3 regions of the Propionispora hippei DSM 15287 genome follow, and region 1 is predicted to be linked to each of the others. Evidence: riboswitches for the same ligand, from Rfam matches in the RefSeq annotation. Region 1 holds a riboswitch; each other region holds the start of a gene.

Evidence for each region. A riboswitch is a leader RNA that binds a small molecule or an ion and turns the genes downstream of it on or off. The one in region 1 is predicted to bind cobalamin.
Region 2: another riboswitch for cobalamin. It lies ahead of cobI (precorrin-2 C(20)-methyltransferase); the one in region 1 lies ahead of F3H20_RS12215 (NAD(P)/FAD-dependent oxidoreductase).
Region 3: another riboswitch for cobalamin. It lies ahead of F3H20_RS14595 (OmpH family outer membrane protein); the one in region 1 lies ahead of F3H20_RS12215 (NAD(P)/FAD-dependent oxidoreductase).

The regions. Positions count from the first base shown of each region.
Region 1 is NZ_FQZD01000020.1:60,397-63,647, forward strand. Features, by position in the region: gene F3H20_RS12210 (SDR family NAD(P)-dependent oxidoreductase) at 1-740, shown strand, start outside; cobalamin riboswitch at 880-1,062, shown strand; cobalamin riboswitch at 1,299-1,483, shown strand; gene F3H20_RS12215 (NAD(P)/FAD-dependent oxidoreductase) at 1,909-3,251, shown strand, end outside.
Region 2 is NZ_FQZD01000030.1:38,667-41,917, reverse strand. Features, by position in the region: gene F3H20_RS14685 (ABC transporter substrate-binding protein) at 1-826, opposite strand, end outside; gene cobI (precorrin-2 C(20)-methyltransferase) at 857-1,555, opposite strand; cobalamin riboswitch at 1,660-1,841, opposite strand; gene cobO (cob(I)yrinic acid a,c-diamide adenosyltransferase) at 1,982-2,512, opposite strand; gene F3H20_RS14670 (energy transducer TonB) at 2,594-3,251, opposite strand, start outside.
Region 3 is NZ_FQZD01000030.1:17,117-20,367, forward strand. Features, by position in the region: cobalamin riboswitch at 495-709, shown strand; cobalamin riboswitch at 981-1,194, shown strand; gene F3H20_RS14595 (OmpH family outer membrane protein) at 1,430-1,873, shown strand; gene F3H20_RS14600 (hypothetical protein) at 2,229-3,251, shown strand, end outside.

The DNA.
Region 1 (3,251 bases):
CGGTACTCATTACCGGCGGTACCTCCGGTATTGGCCTGGCGGCAGCCAGGCTATTCCTGGAGCAAGGTGCCGGGGTTGCCGTTGTGGGAAGGGATCGGAAGAAAGGCGAAAAGGCGGTACAGGAATTAAGCTTATACGGAAAAGTCTGCTATATCGAAGCCGATGTGGCTAAGGTAGCTGACTGTCAGAAAGCGGTCATGCAAACCTGCAGGATTATGGGCCGGCTGGATATTGTCGTTAATTGTGCCGGTGCCTATCAGGAGAAAGTCATCGAAGAGGTTACCGAGGATGATTATGCAGCGATCATGGATGTGAATATGAAAGGGACTTATTTTATTGCTAAGTTTGCTGTGCCGGAATTAAAGAAAGGCAAGGGCGGCGCTATTGTTAATGTCTCTTCCGATGCCGGGCTGCAGGGCAACTGGCTGTGCACCGCCTATTGTGCGGCAAAAGGGGCTGTCAACACTTTTACCAAGGCTTTGGCGCTGGAGCTGGCGCCCTATGGCATCAGGGTCAATGCCGTATGCCCCGGCGATATTCAGACCCCTTTGCTGGAAAAACAATTGGAGCAGGTCGCGGACAGGGAAAGAACACTGCGGGATATGGCCGGTATTTATCCCTTGGGACGCTTGGGAACGCCCGATGAGGTGGCTCAGGTAATTTTGTTTCTGGCTTCGCCGCAGGCCGCTTTTGTTACCGGTGCCTTATGGTCGGTCGATGGCGGACTGACCGCCTGTTAAGGATTTTGGCTGGACAAACAAAAGAATAGAGAATACTGTATTCAATATTTAGCCTGTGTATACATTATATAGAAGGCTTTTTATTTGACTTCCTGTTTGCTGCATGATATGTTAAATGAGAAAGTTATGAATATACAATGAAATACGCAAAGAGGTAGGTGCCCTGCGGGGCTTAATAGGGAAGTCCGGTGCAAGACCGGTGCGGTCCCGCCACTGTAATGAAGAGTGACTCCAAAGGCAAGGCCACTGGGATATTATCCTGGGAAGGATTGGAGAAGCGATGACGCAGAGCCAGGAGAACTGCCTATCTGACAATCACCGATTGACCTGCGAGCGACGGGAAGGCGATTATAAGGGAAGTCTATATGCATAGGCTGTCTTTGGGTTGCCTCTTTTTAGGCATCTTGTATGACGCTTTGAAGATAGGTTTCTTTTGTAATCAATTTTTTCGGCAGCAGGCGAAAGTTGATGACAAAAGAAACCTATTTTATATTGTGAGGGGGGATTCCGGTTGCGACTGCCGGATTGGAGCGGGCAGTTGTTGTGGATTTTTAAAACGAAATACGCAAAGAGGTAGGTGCCCTGCGGGGCTTAATAGGGAAGTCCGGTGCAAGACCGGTGCGGTCCCGCCACTGTAATGAAGAGCGACTCCAAAAGGCAAGGCCACTGGGATATTCATCCTGGGAAGGATTGGAGAAGCGATGACGCAGAGCCAGGAGAACTGCCTATCTGACAATCACCGGTTGACCTGCGAGCGACGGGAAGGCGATTATGACGGAAAGTCTATATGCATAGGCTGTTTTTGGGGTGTCCGAAAACGGCTGAAGGAGCGGGCTTCCTTTGTAATCAACTTTAACGGCTGTGAGGTTGATCATAAAGGAAACCTGCTTTTTTGCATAAGTACGAATATGTTCTTATCTTATGTTTAACGGTGAAATGGTCGAAATAATCGAATGGCGGTAAATATAAAGCTATGACCAATACAATTTAATAGGGAACCTCTGATTTATGAGACTGTCGGTCTGGACGTACAGTGGGAATAAATCAATGGCTCCCTAGCTGGACAGAACAAAGAGAAGTCCGAATAAATGTCTGAACGGCAGATGTTTATCCGGCTTTTTTATTTTTTCTATTAATTAACTATTGCAGTCATACAGGGAGTGAAAATATGTCAACACTTAAATCCGATATCGTTATCATTGGTGGCGGCATCGTTGGTACGGCTATTGCCAGGGAATTAGCCAAATACCAGCTACGCGTTGTCTTGCTGGAAAAGGAACCGGAACTGGCCGCCGGAACCACCAAGGCAAACAGTGCCATCCTTCACGCGGGGTTTGATGCCAAACCGGGGACGCTGAAAGCCAGATTAAATGTACGGGGTAATGCTCTGTACCATGCGTTGCGGGAGGAGTTGTCTCTTGCCATCCAATGGATAGGTTCACTGGTTGTTGCTACTGATAAAGACGAACTGCAGACCTTAGCGGAACTTTTGAACCGGGGAAACCAGAACCAGGTGCCTGGGCTGGCCTTGCTGAGCCGGGAGGAAGTGCTGACCAAGGAACCCGGCTTAGTGAACGCTGAAGGCGCGTTGTGGGCGCCTTCAACAGGAATCTTTCTTCCGTTTGACGCTGCACTTGCGTTTGCCGAAAACGCTGCCCAAAATGGTGTGCAAATTCTTACAGAATGTCCTGTTACCAATATGGAAATAACCAATGGCCGGATTACCGGGGTCAGGACACCGCAAGGCTCGATTACAGCCAGCTATGTCATCAATGCCGCTGGACTTTATGCCGATGCGGTCGCCCGTCTGGCAGGTGATAGCAGCTTTACCCTTACTCCGCGCAAAGGCGAATATATATTATTTGATAAAAACGCCGGACCCAGAGTGAACCACGTACTATTTCCCACACCAACCAAGCACTCGAAAGGTATTTTAGTTGCACCTACCGTACACGGTAATACTTTCATTGGACCGAACGCCCAGAATATGCCTGAGGAGGAGAATTTGACGATAGCCGTCAAAGAAAATCTGGCGACAACCGCCGCCGGTTTCCAGGAGGTTATCACAGGCGCTAAACGTTTGTTCCCGGCTATACCGCTGAATGCATCGATTACCGAGTTTTCCGGTCTGCGGGCTGTTGCCGATAGCGATGATTTTGTGATTCGTCCATCAACGGTTGTTAACGGGTTAATTCATGCCGCCGGTATTCAGTCGCCTGGTTTGACGGCTGCTCCGGCCATTGCCGAGCTTGTCGCTGAACTTTTAAAAGAGTGTGGTTTGCTGCTGCTGCCTAAGAAAAAATTTATTAGCCATAATGAACCCAAAATTGTATTCCGTGAATTATCAAATGAGCAGAAACAAACGCTCATTCGTAAAAATCCATTATACGGACGCGTTATTTGCCGCTGTGAAACCGTTACCGAAGCGGAAATCGTGGCTGCTATTCATTCTCCCTGCGGGGCGAAAACGGTTGACGGTGTAAAAAGACGGACCCGCGCCGGTATGGGCCG
Region 2 (3,251 bases), on a different contig from region 1:
AGGCCGGATTGCTCTCCACATCGGCACGCATTCTTTTTTCAATCTCCGCCGTCTGACCCATGGTGGTCACCATGATCATATCAGGATTGGCTTCCACCAGCTTTTCCAGACTAAACGGAGCGGAATCGGGGTCGGCTCCCGCCATCGTTCCGGCTGCAATATTGGTCAATTTAAGTTCCTTAGCCACATTACCGGCAATACTATTTTCCAGTTCCACCGTAACCGATTTGGCAGTAGTATGTAAAATAGCCACTTTGACCGGCTGTTTAGGCAGGCTGCCCAGCAGCTTCTGTACCCGCCCGTCCATTTGGGCGGCAACTTCTTCGCCCTTTTGCGGCGTTCCGGCAATAGCCCCGAATAATTTCAGCTTGTCCAGAATGTCCTGGTAGGTTTTCAACCTTACCATAATATATGGAATATGGTTGCTTTCCAACAGAGGAATGAGTTTTTCATGAATGCCCTGATAGGCAATGACCAGATCGGGCTGCAACGCCGCAACCTGTTCCATGTTGATGTTATAGACATAACCTATTTCGGTTACCTGCTGGGCAGCGGCCGGGATGTCCCCATTCTTGGAACTGGGCCGCCCCACAGCCTTGCCGCCTACGGCATACAATACATCAAGAAAAGAAGGTGACAGCACCACAATTTTTTCCGGTTTATGCTCCAGCACTACGTCCCGGCCACTATCGTCCTTGATGGTCAGAAAAGCTTTACCGCCGGAACTGTCCTGACTAGCCGCCGGCGCTTTGCCACAGCCGGCCAGCAGGACTGCCAACAGGATAAATACCGTAAACATCCGCCAAACAGGCATTTTCGTTTTCAATGTAAACACCTCACTTATTGTTGGGTCCGCTTACCCCCGGCGCGACAGGATGGTGGACAGATAGTTTATCTTTCTGCCTTTCAGACTGTCCAGATCACAAATAACCTCTTCCTCCGGCAAACCACAGCGGCTGATCATCACTGCCTGGCCGGATAAATTATGTTGGTGCAGTTTATCAACTATGTCGTTTACATTCTTATATACTTTCATAAGCACCACATTATCCGTTACGGACAAAGCCTTGTCCACCTTATCCGGCGAAGCCGTTGCCGGAATAATGCTTAAGATATCATTGCCTTCCACCAGCGGATAGCCAAGTTTACTACCGATAGCGCAAAAGGCCGGCACGCCGGGTATAGTCTCAATCGGATAGCCACAATTCTCCAGTAAGCGGAACACATAAATATAAGTACTATAAAACATCGGATCACCCAAGGTAAGAAAAATCACCTTTTTCCCGGCTTTCAACAAATCGACAATCACATTTTTGTTGTACTCCCACGCTTCAGACAGGGTATCACTGTCCGATACCATCGGAAATACCAGTTTTACAATTTGCACATTTTCTTTTACATATGGGGCAGCGATGGAAAGGGCCACACTGTCCTCTTTTTTTTCCGTCTTCGGCGCAATAATAACATCTGCCTCCCGGATGACGGAAACTGCCTTTAAGGTTAGTAATTCAGGATCTCCCGGGCCCACGCCAATACCATAAAATATACCTGCCATGCCTATCTCCTGCTTTCTTTGTTAAAAAATAAAAACCGGCCTAAATCAGCCGGGAACACGCACATCTCGTGTATAATCCCCTTCCCCATCGCTCGTAGGTAAAAACGGTGACTGTCAAACAGGCAGTTCTCCTGGCTCTGGTTCATCACGCCCTCAACCTTCCCAGAACCATAGTTCCAGTGGCATATTTTGAGGTTGCTCCCCATTACAGTGGCGGGACCGCGCCGGAATAAAACCGGACTTCCCTATTAAGCCCTAGTGCTCTGCCAACTTTGGAACTGAAAAATAATGGCGGGACGAAATTTTGGCCGTCAGCAATTTCTGCTTTCAAGGTTGGTAGAGCACTACGGGCACCTGTTTCATCGGTATGTAGTTGCAAACAGCTTTATAGTACCACATTTCTTGGGAATAGGTCAATCGAACCGGCTAAAACTCCACCCCTTTTTGCGCCTTGATACCCGCCTTATAAGGATGCTTTACTTCTTTCATTTCGGTAACCAAATCGGCCGTCTCAATAATTTTCGGCCGGGCATTGCGGCCGGTCAATACTACGTGTACCAGGTCCGGTTTATGAGAAATCAGTTGCAGAGCCGCTTCTTCGCTGATCAGGTCCATACCGATAGCATAGTTAATCTCGTCCAAAACCACCATATCCCATCGACCGGAAGCCAATTCCTCGCCTGCCGCCTGCATCGCTTCAGCCGCCGCCTGTTTATGTTCTTCCATCATGCTTTCCGACGAACCTCGGACAAAGCCCTCGCCCATCTGCCGGATCACCAGATTAGGGCCCAGCTTTTCCGCTGCCTTTAATTCGCCATACTCCCAGCCGCCTTTTATAAATTGCAGGATGAGCACCCGCATTCCCTGTCCCCAGGCCCGCAATGCCATCCCTAAGGCAGCAGTCGTCTTGCCCTTGCCATTCCCTGTATGCACAATAACTAAACCCTTGTTGTTCATATTCATACTGTTACCTCAATCTGTTTTTGACACTTACTTTTTCATTATAGCACAGAATATAATTTAAATTGGCGTGTAACTCTATTTGCGCAAATTAAATACGACATCGCGCGTTGGATAACTCACAAAAGCCTGCCCGGTGCTGCGATACTTTGCCGGAGTAAAGCGCCATTTTTTCACCCCGGCCACTGCCGCCGCATCCAAATCGGTGTAGCCGCTGGAAACCGCCACTTCTACCGTTCCCGGCAAACCGTCGGTTAAAATTTGAATCCGCACCCTCACTGTGCCTTGCCGTCCTTCCTCGCGAGCCGTCATTGGGTAGGACGGCTCGGGTGAAGAAACGATGCTGGGTGGAATAATCCCTCCCGGCACGGCAGAACCGGAGCCCTGACCGGCCCCGTTGCTGCTGCCTGCACCGCTGCCTGACTGGCTGCCCTGGCCGGACTCCGTGCCAGTTCCAATGCCGCCGCCAGTTCCACCGCCACTGCTATTACCGGCGGAATACCCCTGGCTGCCACTTACTCCGCTCATCAGATGAACTTTTCTCGTCACTTTTTGCGGTAATGGGTTAGATAAATTGGCTTGGTAAGCTTCATTATCACGGCTTTCATCCGGCGAAAACTCATCGTTGTTATCGGTCATTTGATCCAGCGACCCCAGCGCCATGCCTCCTCCGCCACCGCCCCCATCCTCAGCCAGTTCTAATTCCAGATAAGGCTCCGGTTCAACTTCCTTTACC
Region 3 (3,251 bases), on a different contig from region 1:
AACAGCATGTAGGTTCTTAACCCGGCATTGACAGCAGGCGGCTTTGAAAAAAGTAAAGCGTCAATTGTTCCGCCGGACGGAACGATTGACGCTCTTTTGTTTATCGGCAGGTCGTATAACCAAGGTAACCACTGATTAATTCACACTGTGCAGCTAAGTGGTCCACCAACTCTGAAAATACAATTCCTTTACGGTCTTTTTTCCGCAAGGCATTGTTGTTGTCGACTTACCTATGTTCGATAGGTGCGTCTCCTCCGCCTTGCCTTACGAAAAAATTCCCGCAAACTAATTTGCACTTTCAAAGTTGGCGAACCACTAACGGAGCTTTTTCCGCCTGGCTGCGTCAGCAAAACCTTGCAATAGGGGCCGCTATTCCGGCGGTTTACTTCCTTGCCAGACGAAAAAATCTCTCGCCAGGCCGACAGGTTTATCTAATCATTGGTTGCCTAGCATATCGATGCGCAGGCCGGCATAGGATGAGAAAGTGACGAAAACTATATAGCGTTGGGATAGGTGCCCTACGGGGCTTAATAGGGAAGCCGGTTGAAGGCCGGCGCGGACCCGCCACTGTAATGGGGAGCGAACTTGCAGTATAGTGCCGATCTTAAACTTGATCGTACTGTACTCTGCCACTGGAGCGAACGCTTTGGGAAGGTGCAGGGGAGCGAGGAACCAAAGCCAGGAGAACTGCCTTATCCGACAATCACCGTTAGTGTTGTGGCAAGTTCAAAATAGGAGCTTGTTGCCACACGAAACCCGCGATGGATCGGGGAGGGGATTACGTTTTGGACTAGGCTGCTTTCTGCCTGGTCGGCGTAAGCACACTCCCGTAAAGGGAGTTTTTTTATTTGGTACGCCTGGACCGCTGGACCTGGTAAAGGGTTAGCCGTGTACAAGCTTTGCGATGGCTTTACACAACAGATTGGAGCTTATAGTGAGGCAGTCGCGCAGTACCGCATAGGAAGAAGAAAGTAACACAACTATATAGCGTTGGGATAGGTGCCCTACGGGGCTTAATAGGGAAGCCGGTTGAAGACCGGCGCGGACCCGCCACTGTAATGGGGAGCGACTTGCAGTATAGTGTCGATCTTAAACCTGATCGTACTGTACTCTGCCACTGGAGCGAACGCTTTGGGAAGGCGCAGGGGAGCGAGGAACCAGAGCCAGGAGAACTGCCTTATCCGACAATCACCGTTAGTGTGGACCAGTTCAAAATAGGAACTTGTTGCACACAGAACCCGCGATGGACCGGGGAGGGGATTACGCTTAAAACCAGGGACCGTGTCCGCCTGGTTGGCGTAAGCACACTCCCGTAAAGGGAGTTTTTTTATTTGGCAGGTTGCTTTGTAGCCAAGGCAGGGGTTAGCCGTAGACAAGCCCCGCCGCCGGCTGTACATAACAGATAGAGATTATGGTAAGGAGAGAGTATATGAAAAAAATATCCCCAATGATTTCTCTGGTGGCAGCGGTCTTGCTCCTGGCCGGACTGATTGCGCCGGCCCCGGCTCTGGCCGCTAAGGCCGCCCCGGGACCAAGCGTCGGCTATGTCGACCGGCAGCAGGTTTTTAACAGTTATCCCGGCATTCAGGACCTCCTGCGGCAGATTCAAAGCATGCGGGAGGCGGCGCAAAAAGACTATGACGCCCGGAGCAAAGATCTGTCGCCCGGGGAGCGAAAAGCGCTGAGTGATACCATCGCCCGCGAGGAAGCGCAGCGGGAGGACGCCCTGATGAAACCGGTAGGCGATAAAATCGAGGCGTCGATCAAGGCGGTAGCCGGAGAAAAGGGCTTGCCCGCCATCGTTGATGCAGGAATCATAGTCTATGGCGGAGTTGATATTACCGCCGACGTGATCGCGAAAGTAAAACAATAAGCAACAGCAATGGCCCAATTAAGCCTAACCGTCCTGTCCGGCCGTGATAACGACGCCCGGACAGGCTGCGATAGGAATTCGGATCCAGGGAGGTGAGTTCTTTTCCCATGAGCAGTAAGGAAGAGACCTCAGCGGCCGATAAGCTGTTGGGGGGCGCAAGGTAAGAAAAATAAAAAGGGTGCTCCGCCGACTTTGAAACTGCAAATTAATTTGCGGGGATTTTTTCGTAAGGCAAGGCGGAGAAGGCGCGCCTATCGGACATAGGTAAGCCGACGACAACGAAGCTTTACGGAAAAAGACCCGTGAAGAAATGGCAGCTTCAGAGTTGGTGGAGCACTCGGGAGAGGTGTTTAGTATGTCAAATGTAATTGCGACGTTTTATAATTTTGGAGAAACTGGTGCAAATAAGGGACGTGTTAGACTAATTTCCTCATCAGGTTCTACACCGGCAGTTGTCAGTGGTTCCGGTGTGGATATTACCAATACTGATCCTATCGCGTTTTACTTCAATGGCGGCAGCAGCACCGGGACCAGGGTGTTGCTGGTGCAAAGGCGCTATAATGCAAGCTATGTGCAGATTTTCTGCTATCTCTCAGTCTATGATCCCAGTACCTGGACGCAAACAGTAGCGCCCAATACAGCGGCCTATCAATACAGCGATAGCACAGACCTGCTCAATATCTACAACCTTAACTCCCCCGGCGGGACAGCCAGCGGCACGCTCTATGGCGCCGATTATTCCGCCGGCCGGGTGTTCAAGCTGGTTCATGGCAAAACCGGCGGTACCGAAACCCTGACTCTGGATACCCCGTATTATCAGTTTGCCGCCACAGGCTCCGGGGCTACCGCTTACAGCGTCGATACGGTATTCAATACCGAATCCTCAGTAGATTATGTCTACGCGGTAGCGCAGCAATATGCCGTATCCGGTTCCGGTTCTGACCCGGCTAATTACACGTACTACAACAGTATCATTGTTAAACTGGATGCCGGCACTCTTGCACCGGTTACCGGCGGCGGCCCGTCGGCCACTCTGGCGCCCAATGTGTTCGACCTCCAATATTACGGCGGCAATCTCTATGCAACCGCCCTGGGCGGCGCCCAGTGGTATGGCACCGGCACCTCATACCCGAATACTGTAAAATGGAATTACGCTTCGCGCATCCAAAAGGTGACTACCGGTCTTACCGTCACCGATCTGGTCCGTCCGGCCAATGCCTCGGAGACTGGTAGCACATACAATAACGATAAATTCGATATTCGTGCTTTGGGCCTCGTTTCGGATGGCACTGCGTATATCTTGACTGGTTCCTATTATACGGAATCAGCTTATAATTATTTGTTAAATGGTCGTTTGTGGAAAGTGTCGGCGAGCACT